DNA from 4 places in the Neorhizobium sp. 05N33 genome. Region 3 is predicted to be linked to each of the others. Evidence: predicted binding sites of a transcription regulator. Region 3 holds the regulator's gene; each other region holds the start of a gene.
What was found. Region 3 encodes PhoB, which activates phosphate uptake and scavenging genes when phosphate is short. Its sites were predicted from a motif close to TGTCATNNANCTGTCAT; they were not measured.
Positions count from the first base shown of each region.

Region 1: AC1DLT_RS08335 (alkaline phosphatase) is a predicted target of PhoB. The motif match lies at 3,592-3,608, and genes of this name have one in related genera.
Region 2: AC1DLT_RS10645 (YdcH family protein) is a predicted target of PhoB. The motif match lies at 2,976-2,992, and genes of this name have one in related genera.
Region 4: ugpB (sn-glycerol-3-phosphate ABC transporter substrate-binding protein UgpB) is a predicted target of PhoB. The motif match lies at 2,448-2,464, and genes of this name have one in related genera.

Region 1 is NZ_JBFTNK010000002.1:787,728-793,203, forward strand. It holds gene AC1DLT_RS08320 (ABC transporter permease) at 1-548, opposite strand, end outside; gene AC1DLT_RS08325 (ABC transporter ATP-binding protein) at 545-1,234, opposite strand; gene AC1DLT_RS08330 (hypothetical protein) at 1,237-1,704, opposite strand; gene AC1DLT_RS08335 (alkaline phosphatase) at 1,786-3,537, opposite strand; gene AC1DLT_RS08340 (ribonuclease D) at 4,021-4,644, shown strand; gene AC1DLT_RS08345 (DUF817 domain-containing protein) at 4,660-5,476, shown strand, end outside.
Region 2 is NZ_JBFTNK010000003.1:389,127-394,602, reverse strand. It holds gene AC1DLT_RS10665 (tetratricopeptide repeat protein) at 1-670, opposite strand, end outside; gene AC1DLT_RS10660 (thiamine phosphate synthase) at 670-1,323, opposite strand; gene AC1DLT_RS10655 (sulfite exporter TauE/SafE family protein) at 1,441-2,211, shown strand; gene AC1DLT_RS10650 (ArsR/SmtB family transcription factor) at 2,326-2,586, shown strand; gene AC1DLT_RS10645 (YdcH family protein) at 2,739-2,915, opposite strand; gene AC1DLT_RS10640 (YdcH family protein) at 3,146-3,349, shown strand; gene purE (5-(carboxyamino)imidazole ribonucleotide mutase) at 3,360-3,857, shown strand; gene AC1DLT_RS10630 (5-(carboxyamino)imidazole ribonucleotide synthase) at 3,854-4,933, shown strand; gene ykgO (type B 50S ribosomal protein L36) at 5,057-5,182, shown strand; gene AC1DLT_RS10620 (tetratricopeptide repeat protein) at 5,283-5,476, shown strand, end outside.
Region 3 is NZ_JBFTNK010000002.1:350,511-355,986, reverse strand. It holds gene pstA (phosphate ABC transporter permease PstA) at 1-1,264, shown strand, start outside; gene pstB (phosphate ABC transporter ATP-binding protein PstB) at 1,278-2,093, shown strand; gene phoU (phosphate signaling complex protein PhoU) at 2,139-2,852, shown strand; gene phoB (phosphate regulon transcriptional regulator PhoB) at 2,874-3,557, shown strand; gene AC1DLT_RS05975 (PACE efflux transporter) at 3,567-4,004, opposite strand; gene AC1DLT_RS05970 (GcrA family cell cycle regulator) at 4,190-4,726, opposite strand; gene AC1DLT_RS05965 (acetylornithine transaminase) at 5,135-5,476, shown strand, end outside.
Region 4 is NZ_JBFTNK010000002.1:534,385-539,860, forward strand. It holds gene ugpE (sn-glycerol-3-phosphate ABC transporter permease UgpE) at 1-92, opposite strand, end outside; gene ugpA (sn-glycerol-3-phosphate ABC transporter permease UgpA) at 102-986, opposite strand; gene ugpB (sn-glycerol-3-phosphate ABC transporter substrate-binding protein UgpB) at 1,064-2,386, opposite strand; gene AC1DLT_RS06950 (YraN family protein) at 2,500-2,889, opposite strand; gene rsmI (16S rRNA (cytidine(1402)-2'-O)-methyltransferase) at 2,870-3,790, opposite strand; gene dnaN (DNA polymerase III subunit beta) at 4,060-5,178, shown strand; gene pmtA (phospholipid N-methyltransferase PmtA) at 5,300-5,476, shown strand, end outside.

The DNA of each region.
Region 1 (5,476 bases), 440 kb from region 3:
CAAGGCGTCCCCGTTGGCGGCAGCTTGCCGGTGACGTGATATACGACGCCCGCATGGGTCTCACCGCCCATCGCCGCCGTGCCGTGCATGGGCTTGATTTCGGCACCGACCGGCAGCTTCACTGCCGCCCCGACCACCGCCTCGCCCTCTTTCTCGAACATGCGACCCGAGGCAAAACCGGACACGGTACTGCCGATCAGCGCGCGGGTGGTGCCGACCAAAGGATAGCCGGCAAAGGAATCGCCGAAGCCGACCGGCGCCACCCAGGCGACGCGCGGATCCTTCGAGAGTTTTGCCAGCACGTCGCCCGGCATCAGCGGCAGCGGCGCCGGTTGCAGGAAGATCGAGGAGAGCACGAGCTGGGTTTCGCTGCCGGCCGCGCCGATCACCAGGTCGAACTTGTCGGCGGCGCGGGCGCTGCCGAGCCGCAGGGCGCGTTCCTGCAGCGTGACGGTGACGCCGAGAGCGGTGGCGAGCGCAACCAGCAGCACAACGACCACAGCGCCAAGCCAGAGGCGGCGCAGATCGGCGGCAATGAAGCGGATCATGCCGCGACCTCTTCGCGAAAACTGTCGGAAACGATGCGGCCGGCGCTAAGCGTGATGCGGCGATCGAGCCGGTCGATCAGGCGCTGGTCATGGGAAACGACGATCAGAGTGCTTCCGGTTTCGCCGGCCATATCCAGAAGCAGCCGGCCGACTGTCTCGCCGGCCTCGACATCAAGGCTCGCGGTCGGTTCGTCGGCAACGATCACGCCCGGTTTGCGTAACACCGCGCGAGCGATCGCCACGCGCTGCATTTCGCCGCGCGACATGGTCTCGATCTTCTGGCCCGGGCGGGAAAGGCCTACGCTTTTGAGGAGATCGTGGGCGCGGGCGATCAGCGCCGCATCGGCGACCCGCGCCAGCCGCGCCGGCAGAAGCACGTTCTCGACTGCCGAGAGGCCGGGAAAAAGATGGAAATCCTGCATCACGAGGCCGACATGTTCTGCCCGCCAGCGGTCGCGCGCGGTCTCGGAAAGCCGGGCGATATCCTCGCCGCTCCAGACGACCTTTCCGGAGGTGGGGCGCTCAAGCCCGGTGATCACATTGATGAAGGTGCTCTTGCCGGAACCGGAGCCGCCGGTGACGGCAACGCGCTCGCCGGCTGCGATCGTCAGAAAATCGACCTGCAAAACCGGGCTGTTCAGACCGGGGAATGACATGGCCAGATTGTCTATGCGCAAGGAAAGCATGTTCACGCGCCCTGATATGCAGCGTCGCGGATCCTCAGGAGGCTGACAAATCCGGTATCGGGATCTCTCCAGGAGCCGACCTCAAGGGTGCCGCGCACCTCGATCGTTTCGTTCGCCTGGGTGAATGTCTGCTTGCGGTGGAGGTAGATGACGACGATGTTATCGGGCCAGTCCGCATCTGAGGAGCAGAAGGGGCAAAGCGCCATCGGCACTTCGGTCAGCACGAAGAAAGCCGCTTCCGCTTTCAGCGGCGGCGCCATGAACCCGCGGATCGCCACTTCGCGGCCCGCCAGCTTCTTCACCTTGTCGGAAAATTCCAGGCCGAGAACGCTGTACTTGCCATAGAGTTCGTTAAAACCGAGGTCATCGGCAGCGGCGGCGGAACGGGCTGCCGCAAGCAGCGGAGCTGCGGCGGCGGCCAGGCCGAGCACGGAGCGGCGGCTGAAACCCTTTGAAAAGAGCTTTTCCATGAAACCCTCCTGAAACGCTATTCCCGGCCGCGTTTCGGCCGGGAGCGTTGTTCTACCACGGGTGCGGCGGGGCGTCAGACCTTAGTTGGTCTGCTTGGTGCCGAGCGCGAAAGTATCGGCGAGCACCTTGTAGATGTCGCTTTCTTCCATATAGCCCTTGAAGCCTTCCGAACCGGGGCCGGACGACTGCAGGACGACGTCGTCGACGGAGTGAACGCCGCTGTCGCTGCTCTTCGGGAGATTGCCCTGAACGAAGACCGCGCCAGGCACGTTCTTGTATTGCTCATTGGCAACGTATTCCTTCTTCTCGTTCTGGATCGCCGGAACGAACGGGCCATCCATTTTCGGGCGGAAGGTTTCGTAGTGGTCCGGGCCGTTGGTGGCGGCAAGGAACAGCCGGCGCGAAACGTCGATCTTGTCCGGATAACCGTCGCCGTTTTCGTCCTTGTAGTTGGGGAAGCCGGCTTCGGCATAGGTGCCGACCTTTTCGCGCATCTCGGTGCCCGGCTTGTCGTCGTCAACCGTGCCGATGATCGAAACGCCATGGGTGTGGTCGCCGGTGACAACGATCAGCGTGTCGGGATGGGTCTTCTGGAATTCGCGGGCAACCGCGATCGCTTGGTCGAATTCGATGGTTTCGATGACGGCACGGTCCCAGTCGAGCGGATGGGACATCTTGTCGATCGAGGATCCTTCGACCATCAGGAAGAAACCATCCTGATCCTTGGAAAGACGATCGAGGGCGACCTTGGTCATGGCGACCAGACCCGGCTGGTTCGGATACTTTTCGACGGTTCCCTTCTTCAGGAATTCGCGGTCAAGCGTGACGTCCATGTTGCCAGGATGGAAGAGGCCGAGCAGCAACCCATTGGCGTTTGCGCCGGCTGCAAGTTCGTTCTTGTCGGTGGCCAGCGTGTAGCCGGCATCCTTGAAGAGCTTGACATAATCCTTGTCGTCCTTGCGCTTCGAGCCGGCAGTCGCCTGCGGCAGGAAATACGCAGAACCGCCGCCGAGCACCACGTCCGGCTTGACGCCTAGCAGCATGCCGACGACATCGGCCTTGTCGTTGCGGTTACGGGTGTGGGAGACGACGGCGGCAGGCGTCGCGTCCTCGATTTCGGAGGTGGCGACGATACCGATCGACTTGCCGGTCTGGCGGCGAAGTGCTTCAGCAATCGTTTCGACCTTAGGGTCGTCCAGCGAGTCCGGCGTGCGGTCGGCATAAACGCCGATCGCGTTCACGGCGGTCTTGTGACCGGTCATGTAGGCCGACATCGTGTTGGCCGAGTCGGTGTCGACAGCGTTGGTCGCCGAGGTGCCGACGAAGGCCATATGGTCGAGGTCGTCCATGGCGAGACGGCCGTTGGCCTTGCCTTCGGTCATGCCCTTGGACATGATGCGGGCAGCTGTGCGATGCGCGACCGAAAGGCCATCGCCGAGCATGAAGATGATATTCTTGGCCTTCGGGGCAGAACCCGTGCCGTAGACATTCCAGGTGACGGTCTTGGTCTCGGAACCGGCCGAAATCTCGACCTTGTAATCGCCGGCGGTGGCGATGGTCAGGCCGCGCAGGATGACGGCAGAACCGAGGATCTTGTCCTTGTTCTTTTCTTCCGCGACGAACTGGACTTCCTTGCCGAGAACAGTCTTGTAATCCTGGCCGTTGACGGTGATCTTGACGTCCTCCGGCTTTACGACGGAGTTGAACTCGACCTTGAAATCGAAGGGGGAGCCGCTGAGGATCGTGGCGCGATCCAGCGGATAAACGGTGGCAGCCTGGGCGGCGCCGGCGAGCGCGGTCGAAACGACCAGAGCGGCAAAAATCTTGCGCATAGTAACCTCACGAAAAGTTCAAAGGGAAGGCGAGGTTTCGTATATCGGCGGTGCGTGACACCTACGTGACGCCAATCACAGATCGCGGCACCTCGGCTGTCGTAAGGCAAAAGCAATGTTTTGAAGGAAATCCTGCTCCAGAAACGGAAAAAGCCTGGCGCGGGAGGAGGGTGCGCCAGGCTTTAAACTTGATCGACAACTGGGAGGAGGAGGATGTTGTCGATCCGTATCAGGCAACACTGGGAGGAGGAGTGCGTCGCCCGATGACCAAACATATAGGCTAATCGTTTAAGCAGGCCAAGCCACTTGGTTGCAATGCAGCAATGCATTAGCTGCAAGGCTGAGCAAATGCCCGCGCAGGATTCGGTCGCGTAATGAAACACATTTGACCGCTGGCGGTGCGGCCTTCCCAAGATCACCCATATCCCTGGCGAAAAACGTGGTTTATAGCGAATCTTTGCAGACAGGCAGACGGAGACGGACATGGCAGAGATCAGGTATCATGAAGGCGATATTCCGGCGGTCGCTGCAGCCCGATATACCGGGGCGATCGCCATCGATACGGAAACGCTCGGCCTCGTGCCCCGTCGTGACCGGCTTTGCGTCGTGCAGCTTTCGCCGGGCGACGGTTCGGCAGACGTGATCCGCATCGCGGCCGGCCAGAACGAAGCTCCCAATCTCGTCGCCATGCTCGCCGATCCGTCGCGCCAGAAGATCTTCCATTACGGCCGCTTCGACATCGCCGTGCTCTTCCATACGTTCGGCGTGACCACGACGCCGGTGTTCTGCACCAAGATCGCCTCGCGGCTGACCCGCACCTACACGGACCGGCACGGGCTCAAGGACAATCTCAAGGAAATGCTCGACGTCGACGTTTCCAAGGCGCAGCAGCAATCCGACTGGGCAGCCGAGGTGCTTTCGCCGGCGCAACTCGAATATGCGGCCTCCGACGTGCTCCACCTGCATGCGCTGCGCGACAAGCTGACCTACCGCCTGGTGCGCGACAAGCGCGCCGAACTGGCCCAGGCCTGTTTCGAATTCCTGCCGACGCGGGCGAAGCTGGACCTGCTGGGTTGGGAAGAGGCCGATATCTTCGCCCATAGCTGATAGGCCGACCGGCGGATGGATCAAGGCTATCGCGAACGACCGGCGGCACACGAGACCGGGCCTTACCTCGAGCCGCTGCGACTTGTTATTCGCGCCGCACTCGCGCCGCTTCCATGGTGGCTTTCAGAATTCATCCTGTTCGGCCTGAAACAGGCCTGGGCCTGCCTGTTCGCGGCGATGATGCTGGCGCTGCTGCTCATCACCAAAGTCATCTGGCAACCCGGTTGGCCGGTCCATCGCTACGATTTCCTGTTCCTCGCCGCCCTGACGGTCCAGATCTTGTTCCTGCGCTTCAAGATGGAAAGCTGGGAGGAAGCCCGGGTCATCCTCGTCTACCACGTCACGGGAACCGTGATGGAGATATTCAAGGTCCATATGGGGTCATGGGCCTATCCGGAAACATCGCTTCTCCAGATCGGCGGCATGCCGTTGTTTTCCGGCTTCATGTATGCGGCAGTCGGCTCCTTCATGGCCCGCACGATCCGCATCTTCGACATGCGCTTCAGCCATTATCCGCCAATTTGGCAGACAGGGCTTCTGGCGATCGCCATTTATGCCAATTTCTTCAGCCATCATTTTCTGCCGGACATCCGCTATCTTCTGTTTGCGGCGACCGTGATCGTGTTCCGGCGGGTGAACATCCATTTCACCACCGACCGGACGACTTTGCGGATGCCGCTGGTGCTTGCCGCATTTCTTTCCTCGGCCTGCCTCTGGCTTGCGGAGAATATCGGAACGCTGACGGGCACCTGGATCTATCCGACACAGAAGACCTGGCACATAGTATCGTTCGGCAAGCTTGGATCCTGGTACCTGCTTCTCTACGTGAGTT
Region 2 (5,476 bases), on a different contig from region 3:
CGCCGGGATTTTCGGAAACCAGGATCTGCGCCCAGTTGAACTGCGCCGAGGCATTGCCGGCCTCTGCCGCCTTGCGCATGAAATCGTCGGCTTGCCGCTTGTCGCGTGGCACATCCCGGCCGGTCATCAGCAGCAGCGCATACTGGAACATCGCAGCTGGATCGCCGCCTTCCGCCGCCTTCTGATACCAGTATGCCGCTGTCTTCGCATCCCGCTTGATGCCGAGCCCCTTGGTCATCATCTCCGCGACCAGGGTTTGGGCCGCTGCATCGCCGGCCCCGGCCCGGGTCAGCGCCTTGTCGAGCGCCGTCAGGTATAACCCGCGCTGGTAGGCCCCGTAGGCATCGTCGACGGTACCGGTATAGGCTTTTTCAGGCGGCGCGGGCGGCAGGGCTGCGCCCATCCGCTGGTAGAGTTCGACGCCGCCCGAGGGAACGATCCCGCTCGGCTGGCCATCTGGCTCCTTGGTTCCCTTTGCTGAGCCCGGAACCGGCTGGATCTCGACCCGACCCTTTTTCATCGGCTGGAAATTGGGCTCCACCGGCCGGGTCACGGCCCTGGAATTCGCCTGCGCCAGCGCAAGGCAAGGCATTGCCGCCGAAGCGATGAACGTCGCCAGCAGCCCTTTGAGAATCACGCGGGAAAGGCGGTTCGACGGCATGGGCTCCATCAAGCCCCAAACCGTGGCGCTTTTTCGTCCAGAATTGCGTTGACTTCGGCGACCGCGGCGCCGGGGCCCTGGGGGTTGGAAAATACCGCTTCCCTGAGCGCCACGAACTCCGCACCGGTCTCCGCGACGGCAAGCGCCGAGGAGGTATCGGTGCCGCCCATGACGATGCAGGGAATCTCGATCATCGATGCCCACCATTCGCCGAGCGCGAGGTTTTTCGGATGTGCTTCCGGCTTGATATCACCGTCGAGCTTGCCGAAGAAGATATAGTCGGGACGATGTTCGCCGATCGCAAGCGCCTGATGCCGGTCGCCCGCCCCGCCGGTGCCAACGATCATCTTCGGCACGAATTTCTCGATCGCCTCTCCCAGCTCGGTGAGGTCTCCGCCAAGATGCAGGCCATCCGCCTTGATGCGCCCGGCCACCCGGCTGTCGCCGGAGATCAGCGCGGCAGCACCCGCCGCCTGGATCAGTTCGACCAGTGCCTCCGCGCGCTTCTGGAACGCCTGGTCGTCGAGGCCATATTGCGGCACGATCACCGAGGCGACGTCGCCGCCGGCAAGTGCTGCTTCGAGATCCTTGGCCTGCTGATCGGCATCGTCATATTGCGGCACGATCAGCACCAGGCGGCAGCGGTCTTCCTGTCCGGTCATGTTTCTTCCCGTTCGGCGGATCGACTTATGAAATCCGCACTCGTTTTCTGTCCGCAAATTCGATAGACCGGACCGCCTGCCGGATCAACCATTCCCTCATCACCCGCCTGAGTCTTCATGCCCGATACGCTTAGCTTCGCGTTCTTCACCTTCGCCATCCCCGCCGTTCTGCTTGTCGGCCTCTCGAAAGGAGGCATTGGCGGCGCCATCGGGTTGCTCGGTGTGCCGCTGATGTCGCTCGCCGTGGACCCGGTCAAGGCGGCGGCGATCTTCCTGCCGATCCTGATCGTCATGGATATCGTCGCATTATGGTCCTGGCGGAACTTCAACGATCCCAGAACGCTGCTGATGATCCTGCCCGGCGGCATCATCGGTATCGCGCTCGGTTGGGCGACCTCGGCCTATGTCTCCGACAATGCGCTGCGCCTCGTCATCGCCGCGGCGACGCTCCTGTTTACCGTGCGTTATTTCTGGCAGGTCTACGGTCCTCGCTCCAACCAGCCGAGGGCTCCCCTGCCGCACCGCCCGGCCGCCGCCACGTTCTGGGGCGCCTTGTCCGGTTACGCAAGTTTCGTCGCCCATGCCGGCGGACCGCCTTTCCAGATCTACGTGCTGCCGATGCGGCTCGATCCGAAATCCTACACCGGCGCCAGCATCCGCTTTTTTGCGATCGTCAACGCGGTCAAGGTCATCCCTTATTTCCTGCTGGGCGCGCTCGACGCGGAGAACCTCACCATATCCGCGACGCTACTGCCGGTGGCCCTGATCGCGACCATGCTCGGCGCGGCCATCGTCAAGCATCTGAAGGCGGAGACCTTCTATCCGATGACTTACGGTCTGGCATTCTGTGCGGGATTGAAACTGCTGTGGGACGGCCTGCCGTTCTGACCCGGCAATGCAGGCGCGGCGTCGCTAAAAAAGCAACGCAAAATAAGGCAATCCATATTGTTGCGATGCACAATAAATCTTGCCGTCACCGGGCGTTTACCGTAAGTTCAACGCATGACAACCGTTGACCCCTTTGCAGCCATAGCTGATCCTAACCGGCGGTATCTGCTGGAGGAATTGCGGCGCGCCCCGAAAACCGTAAACGAACTTGCGCAAGGCCTGCCAATCAGCCGGCCCGCGGTGTCGCAGCACTTGAAGGCGCTTCTGGACAGCAATTTGGTGAATGTGACGGCGGAAGGCACGCGGCGCATCTATTCCGTCAATAGCAAGGGCTTCGACAGGCTGAACCTGTGGCTCGATCAATTCTGGTCGTGACGACCGGGGCTTTTAAATCTTTTTGGATTTTGTGGTCCCCCGCACCACGACCAGAACCTTGTCATTGATATTTCTGGATTATTTTGCCGCCTTCATTATGCGCCTCTAACTGATGAAACAATGGGCGAGCGGCGGGTTCTCCTACTGAGGAACTAATGACGCGTGGATGCCTTTATGCGCTGCATTTGGTCCTTGATGCGCAGCTTACGCCGCTTGAGATCGGCTATTTCACGGTCGTCGGCGGAGGGTGACGCGAGAATTGCCTGGAGCTCCTCCTCCAAAGCACCATGCTTCTTTTCAAGCGATGCGATATGAGCCTGGACGGTCATGTGGCATGTTCCTTCCTTAGTACCTACCACGGCATTCCCTAATGCCGAGGCTTCAGGTTTACGAAGGAAGTGTGACACGATCGGCTGGCTTTGTCGAAGGTGAAATCATGGTTTCAAGGAGGCAAATTCGTGACCTTGTCTAACTTCCCGTTAACGCGGTTTGGTGGTAGAGGCTTGCGGAGAATGCCGGCGACCGCTGAAATGCCGGGCGTGAGAATGGGGACTGGAATATGGCAGATCAGGAACAGGCGGATGTCCGGCTGGTGCTCGCGAAACTTCGACAGGAACACGAGGATTACGACGCCGCCATCAATGCCATGATCCAGGTCGGCTGCGACGCTCTTCGCGTGCAGCGCATGAAAAAGAAGAAACTGTCGCTGAAGGACAAGATGACTCAGCTCGAAGATCAGATTGTTCCCGACATTATCGCGTAAGGGTCCCGCCATGTCTGAAAGACCTGCCGTCGCCATCATCATGGGTAGCCAGTCCGACTGGGAAACCATGAAGAACGCCGCCGATACGCTGGAAGCGCTCGATATCGGCTACGAGGCCCGTATCATCTCGGCGCACCGCACGCCGGAGCGGATGATGCAGTTCGCTAAGGGCGCCCGCGCCGAAGGGTTCCAGGTCATCATCGCCGGTGCCGGCGGTGCGGCACACCTGCCCGGCATGACCGCCGCCATGACGCCGCTGCCGGTTTTCGGCGTGCCGGTTCAGTCGAAGGCGCTGTCCGGCCAGGACAGCCTGCTGTCGATCGTCCAGATGCCGGCAGGCATTCCGGTCGGTACTCTTGCCATCGGCCGGGCCGGCGCCATTAACGCCGCCCTGCTGGCAGCCGCGGTTCTCGCGCTCAACGACGATGAGATCGCCGACCGGCTCGACGAATGGCGCGCCCGCCAGAGTGCGGCGGTTGCCGACTACCCAATCGACGAGGCTCCATGACTGTCCACACGATCGGCATCATCGGCGGCGGCCAGCTCGGCCGCATGCTGGCCATGGCCGCGGCCCGGCTGAACTTCCGCACGATCGTGCTCGAACCGCAGGCCGACTGCCCGGCAGCCCAGGTCGCCAACGCCCAGATCACTGCCGCCTATGACGATCCGGCAGCGCTCGCCGAACTCGCCAGCCGCTGCGACGTCGTCACCTACGAATTTGAGAACGTGCCGGTCACCGCCGCCGAGGTGCTGCAGCGCTCGGTGCCGGTCTATCCGCCGGCCAAGGCGCTCGACGTCTCCCAGGACCGGCTGACCGAAAAGCGCTTTCTCAATTCCTGCGGCATCGAGACCGCCCGATTCCATGCCGTCGACAGCCAGTCCGACCTCGAAAAGGCGCTCGCCGATTTCGGCGGCCAAGGCGTCCTGAAGACCCGCCGGATGGGTTATGACGGCAAGGGCCAGCGCGTCTTCCGCTCCGCCGAGGACAAACCCGCCGGCGCCTATGAGGCGCTCGGCGGCGTGCCACTGATTCTGGAAAGTTTCGTGCCCTTCGAACGCGAAGTGTCGATCATCGCCGCCCGCGCCAAGGACGGCACGGTCGCCTGCTACGATCCAGCCGAAAACGTCCACCGCAACGGCATTCTCCACACCTCCACCCTGCCCGCCACGATCACCGAAGCGACGGCGAAGACCGCCCGCGAATCGGCCGAGAAGCTGCTCGCGGCGCTGGATTATGTGGGCGTCATCGGCATGGAGTTCTTCGTGATGGCGGATGGCACGCTGATCGCCAACGAGATCGCCCCGCGCGTCCACAATTCCGGCCACTGGACCGAAGCCGCCTGCGTCGTGTCGCAGTTCGAGCAGCATATCCGTGCTGTCGCAGGCCTGGCCCTCGGCAACCCCGTCCGCCATTCCGACTGCGTGATGACCAACCTCATCGGCGACGACATTCTGGACGTACCCGCCTGGCTCTCCCGCGATGAGGTTCTGGTCCATCTCTACGGCAAGACGGAATCCCGACCGGGCCGGAAAATGGGCCATGTAACCGAATTGAAGGGCCCGAAAACGTCGTCACAAGGTTGACATGCAGATTGGCTCGGGTTATCTGCACGCCCAACTGAGAGCGCGCCCCTCGAAGAATCTTGGCGGCGCGCTTTTGATTGATAGACATGCGGCTTCGCGCCCACAGACTGCTGGACCAGGAAAATGAAGATCAAGAACTCGCTTAAGGCGCTGAAGGCTCGTCACCGCGATAACCGTCTGGTTCGCCGCAAGGGCCGCGTTTACATCATCAACAAGATGAACCCGCGCTTCAAGGCTCGTCAGGGCTGATATCGGCGTTCGGTTCCGGTCTTTGACCGCAGCCGATCAAATTGTCGGTAACACGACAAATCGGGTTTGACCTTCGGCGCAGGCGGATTACGTTATTCGCATGCGCTATTTTCGTTTCAGTACCCTGATTCTCGCCGCGAGCCTTGCCGCTTCGTCCGCTCTTGCTCAGACCGCGACACCCAAGCCGCCCGCAGCCCCGCCTGCCGCCGCTCCCGTCGTTCCGGCCGTCGCCCAGAAACCGGGCCGGCCCGTGGATGCTTTGTTCGATGCCCTGAAGCGCGAACGCAATCCGGA
Region 3 (5,476 bases):
CGATATCGGCATCAAGCGCCGTTACGCCGCCGAGCGTCGCTTCCGTGCCTATGGCATCGCCGCGCTTTCCTTCGGCATCATCTTCCTGATGCTTCTCCTGTGGTCGGTGGTCTCCAAGGGTTACACCGCCTTCCAGCAGACCATGATCACCATGCCGGTCGAGTTCTCGCAGCAGATCATCGACCCGCAGAACGAACGTGCCACCAATCCGCAGAAGCTGATGACGGCCAACTATCCGGTCGTCGCCCGCAATGCTCTCGCCAAGCTGCTCAACGTCAGCGTCGACGACCGTGTCGCCGCCCGCGCGGTCGGCCAGATGCTGTCCGATGGTGTCCGCGTTCAGCTGCGTGACCTGGTCATAGCCAATCCGGCGATCATCGGCACGACGCAGACGGTAAGACTGCTCGCTTCCGGCGATATCGACTCGGCCTACAAGGGCCAGATCGACCTCGACGTCAGCCAGGAAAACCGCAAGATCAACGACCAGCAGCTCGGCTGGATGAAGCAGCTCTCTGACAGCGGAGCCCTTGCCAAGCACTTTAACGGCGGCATTTTCGTCAACGGCGCATCGAGCCGTCCGGAAGCAGCTGGCGTCGGCGTCGCGCTCATCGGCTCGTTCTACATGATGCTGATCGTGCTTGTCCTGGCGCTACCGATCGGCGTCGCCGCTTCGATCTATCTCGAGGAATTTGCCCCGAAGAACAAGTTCACCGATCTGATCGAGGTGAACATCAACAATCTCGCGGCCGTTCCCTCGATCGTCTACGGTCTGCTCGGTCTGGCGGTGTTCGTCAACTTCATGGGCCTGCCGCGTTCCGCCTCCTTCGTCGGTGGTCTGGTGCTCACCCTCATGACGCTGCCGACGATCATCATCGCGACCCGCGCGGCACTGAAGGCAGTGCCGCCATCGATCCGTGCTGCCGCCCTCGGGCTCGGCGCCTCGAAGATGCAGACGATCTTCCACCATGTCCTGCCGCTTGCCATGCCGGGCATCCTGACCGGCACCATCATCGGCCTCGCCCATGCCCTTGGCGAAACCGCACCGCTGCTCCTGATCGGCATGGTGGCCTTCGTCGCCAACTATCCGACCACGCCGCTCGACCCGTCGACGGCGCTGCCGGTCCAGATCTACATGTGGGCGAACGAAGCTGAGCGCGCGTTCGTCGAGCGTACCTCGGGAGCAATCATCATCCTGCTCCTGTTTCTCATCCTAATGAATGTTGGCGCAATTCTCTTGCGGCGTCGCTTCGAGCGGCGCTGGTAGAAGGAGTATGACAATGAATATGATGTCAGAATCGGCAGTAGAAAAGGCGCTGGACCAAAAGATGAGCGATGCTTCCCACAAGATGATCGGTAAGGACGTTTCTGTTTATTACGGCGAAAAGCGTGCGCTTTTCGACGTGAACCTCAACGTCCGCGAAAACACTGTGACGGCTCTCATCGGTCCTTCCGGTTGCGGCAAGTCCACCTTCCTGCGCTGCCTCAACCGCATGAACGACACGATCGAGAATTGCCGCGTCACCGGCAAGATCACCCTCGACACGGACGATATCTACGACAATAACATCGACGTCGTGGAACTTCGCGCCCGCGTCGGCATGGTTTTCCAGAAGCCGAACCCGTTCCCGAAGACCATCTACGAAAACATTTCCTACGGTCCGCGCATCCACGGTCTTTCCAAGAACAAGGCCGACATGGATCAGATCGTCGAGGCGAGCCTGCAGCGCGCCGGCCTCTGGACCGAAGTCAAGGATCGCCTGCATGAATCCGGCACCGGCCTCTCCGGCGGTCAGCAGCAGCGTCTGTGCATCGCCCGCGCGATCGCCGTGTCGCCGGAAGTCATCCTCATGGACGAACCCTGCTCGGCTCTCGATCCGATCGCGACCGCCAAGGTTGAAGAACTCATCCATGAACTTCGTGCCAACTACACGATCGTCATCGTGACGCACTCGATGCAGCAGGCTGCCCGCGTCTCGCAGCGCACCGCCATGTTCCATCTCGGCCAGCTCGTCGAGGAGAACGACACCGACAAGATGTTCACCAATCCCGACGACCAGCGCACCCAGGATTACATCATGGGCCGTTTCGGCTGATCCAGTCGACTGTGCCGCCTGAAAATCAATTTTGAGGACTAGAAGATGGCATCGACCCATATCCTGTCGGCTTATGACGACGAACTGAAATACCTGAGCCGCCGTATCTCCGAAATGGGCGGCCTCGCCGAGCAGATGTGCTCGGACGCCGTGCGCGCGCTGGTCAATTCCGATGCCGCACTCGCCCAGAAGGTCATCTCCGACGACGTGATCCTCGATCACGCCGAGCGCGAGATCGGCGACAAGGCGATCATCACGATCGCCCGCCGCCAGCCGGTCGCAGCCGACCTTCGCGAGATCGTCGGTTCGCTGCGCATCGCCTCCGATCTGGAGCGCGTCGGCGACCTTGGCAAGAACACCGCCAAGCGCGTCATCGCGGTTCAGGGCACCGGCGTTCCGCGCAAGCTCGCCCGCGGCCTGGAGCATCTCTCCGATCTCGCCCTCGTGCAGCTCAAGGACGTCCTCGACGTCTATTCGACGCGTTCGGCGGAAAAGGCCGAGGCGATCCGCAGCCGCGACGAGGAAATCGACGCGATGTACACCTCGCTGTTCCGCGAGCTCCTCACCTACATGATGGAGGATCCGCGCAACATCACCACCTGCACGCATCTGCTGTTCTGCGCCAAGAATATCGAGCGTATCGGCGACCACGCCACCAACATCGCCGAGACCATCTACTACATGACGACGGGCGCCCAGCCGGAAGGCGACCGTCCGAAGGACGACTCGTCGAACACGCTCGGCGCGATCACCGAATAGAACTGACGGAGCAGGCCAAGAATGCTGCCGAAAATCGCTGTCGTAGAAGACGAAGAAGCGCTGAGCGTGCTTCTTCGTTACAATCTGGAAGCCGAGGGTTATGAGGTCGATACCGTTTTGCGGGGCGACGAAGCCGAAATTCGGCTTCAGGAGCGGGTACCGGACCTCCTGATCCTGGACTGGATGCTGCCCGGCGTTTCCGGCATCGAACTCTGCCGCCGGCTGCGCATGCGCCCGGAAACGGAGCGCCTGCCGATCATCATGCTGACGGCCCGCGGCGAGGAGAGCGAACGTGTTCGCGGCCTCGCCACCGGTGCCGACGACTATGTGGTGAAGCCCTTCTCGACGCCTGAACTGATGGCCCGCGTCAAGGCGATGCTTCGCCGCGCCCGTCCCGAGGTGCTCTCCAGCGTTCTCCGCTGCGGCGATATCGAACTCGACCGGGAAACTCATCGCGTTCACCGCAAGAGCCGCGAAGTGCGCCTTGGCCCGACCGAGTTCCGCCTGCTGGAATTCCTGATGGCCTCGCCCGGCCGCGTCTTTTCGCGGTCGCAGCTTCTGGACGGCGTCTGGGGTCACGACATCTATGTCGACGAACGCACCGTCGACGTGCATGTCGGGCGTCTCAGGAAGGCGCTCAACTTCTCCAATATGCAGGATGTCATCCGCACCGTCCGCGGCGCGGGTTATTCAATGGAATCCTGAGAGGCGGCTTTAAGCCGCCTCGGTCTGCCGCTGCCATTCCGGCAGCGGAAAAATCCGGTCGTAGGCCCAGTTGAACACGAAGGCATAGACCACGTAGAAGACCGCGAACGACACGTCCATCGTCAGCGCATGGACGAGGCTTATACCGAGATACCAGGCGATCAGCGGCAGAAGCGTGATCAGCAGTCCAAGTTCGAACAGCACCGCATGCGCCACGCGTATGGCGGTGTTTTTCTGCGTGCCGCCGGTAAAGCGCTGCATCAGGTGGTCGAAGCCGAGATTGTAGAGATAGTTCCAGCCAGTGGCGATCGTCGCGCTGCCGATGCCGACCACGCCGATATCGGCGGCCGGCATGCCGAAGGCGAAGGAGCCGAGTGGTGTGATGAGAGCAAGCCCGATCAGTTCGAAGCTGATGGCATGGCGGATACGGTCGCGTGTCGTGCGCATGATGACCTCCTGGGGTGCTTTCCGGGCCGTCCCGGAGTTTCTGCCCGAATGGGGGAGGTCGTCCTCACTGTCTTTCAGATAGGTGGAATGCCGATCCGGAGCAAGGCTTGGCCGGCATATCTGCCATACACAACAAAAAGCGGGCCTGAGCCCGCCTTCGATTTCGCCTCGTGTCGCGCCGCCGCTCAGACCCGAGCGGCAACCTTGCGGCGCTCGTTGACCGGCTGGTAGGCAAGCTTTGCGTGGTAACCGCAATAGGGCGATGCATCCGGGGATTCACAGCCGCAGAAGTGGAAGTCTTCCTTGAGCGGGTCGCCGACCGGCCATTTGCAGGTGCGCTCGGTGAGTTCCGTCAATGCAAGGCGGCGGGAGATCGGCACGACTACGTTGGAGGCGGGACGATATTCCATCTCCTGGTAGGGTTCGATCTCGATCTCTTCCTTGACCATCGTCGCGCCGACGGCGCGGGTAACGGTCCGGGTCGTGACCCGCGACGCATAGTTCGGAGCCCGCGGCGCCGATGTCGTGCGCTTGGCAGCCGATGCGCGGCCGGTCGCAACCGTACCGCCAGCTTTCGCCCGGCCCGGCAGGCTGAGACGATGCACCTTGCCGATCACGGCATTTCGGCTTACGCCACCAAGTTGTGCTGCGATCTGGCTGGCGCTCAGGCCCTCCGACCACAATCTTTTGAGCTTCTCGACACGCTCGTCTGTCCAGTTCATGCCCGTTCTCCGCCTTTGAACGTTGCTGGCATGCAGAATCCTTCCACCTTTGCTGCGAAAATCATTTCGCAGCACCCACTATATCTATGCTTGAGGTGACTAGTTCCGCCGCATGCAGTCTAGTAATTGATCATTAACCTAGTGTGAGGCTGACTCCGTGGCAAGAGTCGGAGGAATCTGCGGGATTCGATTTCGTGGTTTTCCCCAACTTGCTGTGATGGAGAGTCTTTTTTGTCACAGAAGCCAGCGCCTGTCGGGTTCCGGTCGTAACGCGCCTAAAACACCGAGCTTTGTTGACATTGACGGCCTAAACCCCGATAGTGCCCCCGCCGCCCAGTGGGCGGCATTTTTGGTTTTTCTGGCCGGTTTTGTCGGCCTTTTTTGACTGCCTAGAGGAGTGATGTCGCCATGGCTGAAGCCGCGCTTTTCGACACGTTTGCCCGGGCTCCGCTGCGTTTTGAACGCGGCGAGGGCGTATGGCTTGTGACGGAAAGTGGAGAGCGATATCTCGACTTCGGCGCGGGCATCGCCGTCAATTCGCTCGGTTATGGCCACCCGCATCTCGTCGGCGCGCTGAAGGCGCAGGCCGACAAGGTCTGGCACACGTCCAACCTCTTCGAGCAGCCCGGCCAGGAGACGCTGTCGCGCCGCCTCGCCGACAACTCTTTCGCGGATAAGGTGTTTTTCACCAATTCCGGTGCGGAGGCGCTCGAATGCGCCATCAAGACCGCGCGCCGCTACCAGTTCGTG
Region 4 (5,476 bases), 180 kb from region 3:
ATCGCGACATAGACCGGCAGCGCGACCACCAGAAATCCCAGGATCAGGAATGCGTGGGTGAGGAAAGTCAGGAAGGGGCGGTTTTCAACCATGATCGTTCCTCAATACTGGACGCGGCGTTCGACGAAGCGGAACTGAACAAAGGTCAGCAGCATCACGATCAACATCAGCAACACCGACTGCGCCGAGGACGAACCGATGTTCAGACCGACGTAACCGTCCTGATAGACCTTGTAGACGAGCGTGGTCGTCGCCTGCGCGGGCCCGCCGCCCGTCGTGGCATCCACGATCGGGAAGGTGTCGAACATCGTGTAGTTGACGTTGATGATGAACAGGAAAAACGTCGTCGGCGACAGAAGCGGCAGAGAGATGGTGAAGAAGCGCCTCACCGGGCCCGAACCGTCGATCGCGGCGGCCTCGATCAGCGACTGCGGCACCGACTGCAACCCGGCCAGGAAGAAAAGGAAGTTGTAGGAGATCTGCTTCCAGGCTGCCGCAATGATGATCAGGATCATCGCATGCGTGCCGTTGAGATCATGGTCCCAGCGAATGCCGACGCGCTCAAGGAAAAAGGGCAGCAGACCGGTGGATGTATTGAAGAGAAACCACCACAGGACGCCCGCCACGACAGGGGCGACGGCATAAGGCCAAACCAGCAGGGTGGTATAGATTCTGGCGGATCGCGTCACGCGGTTGACCGCGGCCGCGAACGCAAGGCCGAGCATCATCGAAAGGATGGTTACGGACACCGCGAATACGGCGGTGTGCCAAAGTGCATCCAGATAGTTCGGGTCCTCGATCAGCTGCCGATAATGGGTCAATCCGACGAAAACGGTAGAGAAACCAAAGGGATCTTCCCGCTCGAATGAAGACTTCACTGCCTGCGCGGCAGGCCAGATGAAGAAGACGAGCGTGATAGCGAGCTGGGGCGCGAGCAGCAAATAGGGCAGCAGGCGGTTATTGAAGGTTGTTCTTTTGGTATCCACCGTTCCCTCACCACAACGTAATAAGCAAGCAAGGGAGGGCCGGCGGTAGCCGGTCCTCCCTGCGGAGATCGGAACGATCAGTTCGAGTTGGCCGCCTCGAATTCACGCAGAAGCGCATTGCCGCGCTGCACTGCGCTGTCGAGCGACTGCTTGGCGTCCTTCTTGTTGGCGAGGAGTGCCTGGAACTCCTCGTCGATGATGGTGCGGACCTGGGTAAAGTTGCCGAACCGCACGCCCTTCGAATTTTCCGAGGGAGTACCGCGAGTGATCTGCTTGATGGCGATGTCGGAGCCGGGGTTCTTTTCGTAATAGCCCTGCTTCTGGCCGAGTTCGTAAGCAGCATTGGTGATCGGCAGATAACCGGTGAACTGGTGCCAATCAGCCTGGACATCCGGCTTGGAGAGATAGCTGAAGAACTTGGCTACACCCTTGTAGGTCGCCTTATCCTTGCCGTTCAGCACCCAGAGGGTGGCGCCGCCGATGATGGAGTTCTTCGGCTCCTTGATCTCATCGTCGTAATAAGGCAGCGGAGCGAAGCCCGGCGTGAAGTTCTTGGCGTTGTTGATGACCCCGGCGCGGCCTGCGGAGGAGTTCATCGTGATGGCGCATTCCTGCGAATAGAACATGGTCGCCGCCTGGTCGCCACCGACCGGGCCACCATACTTGAACAGGCCTTCGTCCTGCCACTTCTTCAGGTTTGCCCAGTGCTTGACCTGCAGAGGACCGTTGAAGGTGAATTCGGACTTCACGCCACCGAAACCGTTCTGCAGCGTGCCGAAAGGCTTATCATGCAGCGCCGAAAGGTTTTCGGTCTGGACCCAGGTAATCCAAGCCGAGGTGAGGCCGCACTTGGCAGCGCCGGAGGAAACGATCTTCTTCGAGAACTCCTCGACTTCCTTCCAGGTCTTCGGAGCAACTTCAGGATCAAGGCCGGCCTTTTTGAAGACGTCCTTGTTATAATACATGATCGGAGTGGAGGAATTGAAGGGCAGCGACAGGATGTTGCCCTTCGTATCGGAATAGTAGCCGGTAACCGGAGCCAGGAATGTCTTGGTGTCGAAGGGTTCGCCTTCGTCCGCCATCAGCTTGTAGACAGGATAGACGGCGCCCTTGGCAGCCATCATCGTGCCGGTGCCAACTTCGAAGACCTGGACGATAGCCGGTTGCTGGCCGGCGCGGAACGCGGCGATCGCGGCGGTCAACGTTTCCGGATAACTTCCTTTATAGACCGGAACGACTTTGTAGTCGGACTGGCTCTCGTTGAATTTCTGAGCGATTTCTTCAAGCTTCTTGCCGAGTTCGCCACCCATGGCATGCCACCAGGTGACTTCCGTCGCAGCAAGCGACGACGTTGCCGACAGCGCGACCGCGAATGCGGCCATTGAGAGTTTTCTCAACATTATTATTTCCTCCACCTTGATTGGTGTCGGCCCCCAAATAGGGTCCTCCCATGACACCACCGTTACAGTTTTATGTCATTTTTCTAACAGAGCAAGGACACTTGATTTGTTCGTTAGAATGCGTCGGGAAAATGCCGCGGCAGACGCCCTGGAAGCACTGCAATAATGTCGTAGCGCTGTGAAAGCGTCGCTACATGCTTCCGCTTCGAAAGCCACAGCGCGCTTGCCGCGCGAATACGGTTCTGGGTCATGTAGCCGACTGCGTCGATGGCTTCGCTTTCGCCTCTGCGCGCCTTGACCTCGACGAATATAACAAGGTCCCCCTTGCGGGCTATAAGATCGATCTCGCCGATCTTTGTGCGATAGCGAATGGCAAGGATGCGGTAGCCCTTCACAAACAGATAGAGCGCGGCGAGATACTCGGAGAGATGGCCTCTTTTATAAGCCTTCTGCCGCTCGGCCTTTCGCCGGTTCAGGCTGTTGTCATTGCGCTCCGCCGCCATCCTCGCCCTTCAACTCCAGGAGCCGCTGATAAAGAACCTTGCGGGCAAGTCCGGTGAGCCGCGCAGCCTCGGCAGCGGCTTTCGCGGCTGGCATAGAGGTTGAAAGCCGGCGCAGCAGCACGTCCACCTCGACTTCGCCGGGAGGCTCCTCGGCCTCGGGCGGCGCCAGAAGCAGCACGATCTCGCCCTTCACCACGCGGTCGTCGTCGTAATAGGCGGCGAGTTCCTCCAGGGTACCGCGGCGGAACTCCTCGAAAGTCTTGGTCAATTCGCGGCAGACCGTTGCGCGCCGGCCAGTTCCGAGCACTTCGGCGGCAGCGGCGAGCGTTGCGCCGATGCGATGCGGCGATTCGAAGAAGATCAGCGTTGCCGGCACTTTCGAAAGCTCGGCCAGCCGGTCGCGGCGGCCCTTGTCCTTGACCGGAAGGAAACCGGCAAACAGAAACGCGTCGGACGGCATGCCGGAACCGACGAGCGCTGCGAGCGGCGCAGAGGCGCCGGGGATCGGCACGACCTTGTGGCCGGCCTGGATCGCCATCTGACCAAGCCGGTAACCGGGATCGGAGACCAAGGGGGTGCCGGCATCGGAGACCAGCGCCACGGACTTTCCTTCTTCCAAAGCCGCGATCAGCTTCGGTCCGACGTCGTCGGAATTGTGCTCATGGTAGGCATAGGGCCGGTTGACGATGCCGTAGCGGTCGAGCAGGACGCGGGTCACCCGGGTATCCTCGCAGGCGAGCACATCGGCGCCGGAGAGTGTCTCCAGCGCCCTCAACGTGATGTCGCCGAGATTGCCGATCGGGGTCGCGACCAGATAAAGCGCCGGCTCCAATGGCCGCGCGGCCACGAAAGTATTGGCGACGCGATAGCCGCGCTGGCTGCTCTTCAAGTCATCGGTCAAGGGGCGTCACGCACAAAAGGATGGTCATGTGCCTTTATGGGCAAGCGGACCGGCTTCGGCAAGTAAAGCCCAAGCTGTTGAGAACGCATATTTTCTGTGTGCAGCGCGTGAGACAGATGCGAAATGACTTGCTAACGCCTTGTTCACCTCTTGCTTTTCGAACGGGTTGTCTGCCATTTTGCCGGTCCACATCATCCGGCTGGCCCAAAGCCGGCAGAATATCAGGGTCCGGCCCTGCCGGATCGCCACGGTCGAAAGCGATTGCGTCCATGCGTATTACTCTTGAGCGGTCAAACCTTCTGAAGTCGCTGAACCACGTGCATCGCGTGGTGGAGCGACGGAACACCATCCCGATCCTCTCCAACGTGCTGATGCGCGCGTCCGGCGCCGGTCTCGACCTGAAAGCGACCGACCTCGACCTCGAAATCACCGAAGCCCTTCCGGCCATGGTCGAGACTGCCGGCGCCACGACGGTTCCGGCGCACCTGCTTTACGAAATCGTCCGGAAGCTGCCGGATGGTTCGGAAGTGCTGCTCGCCACCAATCCGGACGGCAGCTCGATGACGGTGCAATCCGGCCGCTCGAAATTCTCGCTGCAGTGCCTGCCGGAATCCGACTTCCCCGACCTCACCGCCGGCAGCTTCACGCATACGTTCAAGCTGAAGGCGACCGATCTGAAAATGCTGATCGACCGCACCCAGTTCGCGATCTCCACCGAGGAGACCCGCTATTACCTGAACGGCATATTCTTCCACACGATCGAAGCCGATGGGGACCTGAAGCTTCGCGCAGTCGCGACCGATGGTCACCGCCTGGCCCGCGCCGATGTGAAGGCGCCATCGGGTTCCGAAGGCATGCCGGGCATCATCATTCCCCGCAAGACGGTCGGCGAACTCCAGAAACTGGTCGATGATCCGGAATCGGTGGTCACGGTCGAGGTTTCGGACGCCAAGATCCGCGTCACAATCGGCTCGATCGTCATGACCTCGAAGCTGATCGACGGCACCTTCCCGGATTACCAGCGCGTCATCCCGACAGGCAATGACAAGGAAATGCGCGTCGATTGCCAGAGCTTTACCAGGGCTGTCGACCGCGTCTCGACCATTTCCTCCGAGCGCGGCCGTGCCGTAAAGCTGTCGCTGACAGACGGCCAGCTGATGCTGACCGTCAACAATCCGGATTCGGGCAGCGCCACGGAAGAGGTTGCAGTCGGTTACGACAACGATCCGATGGAAATCGGCTTTAATGCCAAATACCTGCTCGACATTACCGCCCAGCTTTCGGGTGACGACGCGATCTTCATGCTGGCGGATGCCGGTTCTCCGACATTGGTGCGAGACACCGCGGGCGACGACGCGCTCTATGTCTTGATGCCGATGCGCGTTTAACATCATCAAGGCGGCCGGAAGCTCCGGCCGCCTTTTTCATGCGGTTTTCCCAGGTGCGACATTTTTCCTTGCTTTTGCGGCATCGGGGTTCCACATGGGGCAAAAGGGAGAGGATAAAAAAATGGAACTGCGCTTGAAGGAGCGGCTTGGCCGCAAGTTCGATGATGAGATCCGGTTCTTCAAAGGCTGGATCGATGGCCCGAAACGGGTCGGCGCGATCTGCCCCACCTCCTCCGTTACCGCCAAACGCATGGCAAGCGTCATCGACACGGCCTCCGGCCTGCCTGTCCTCGAACTC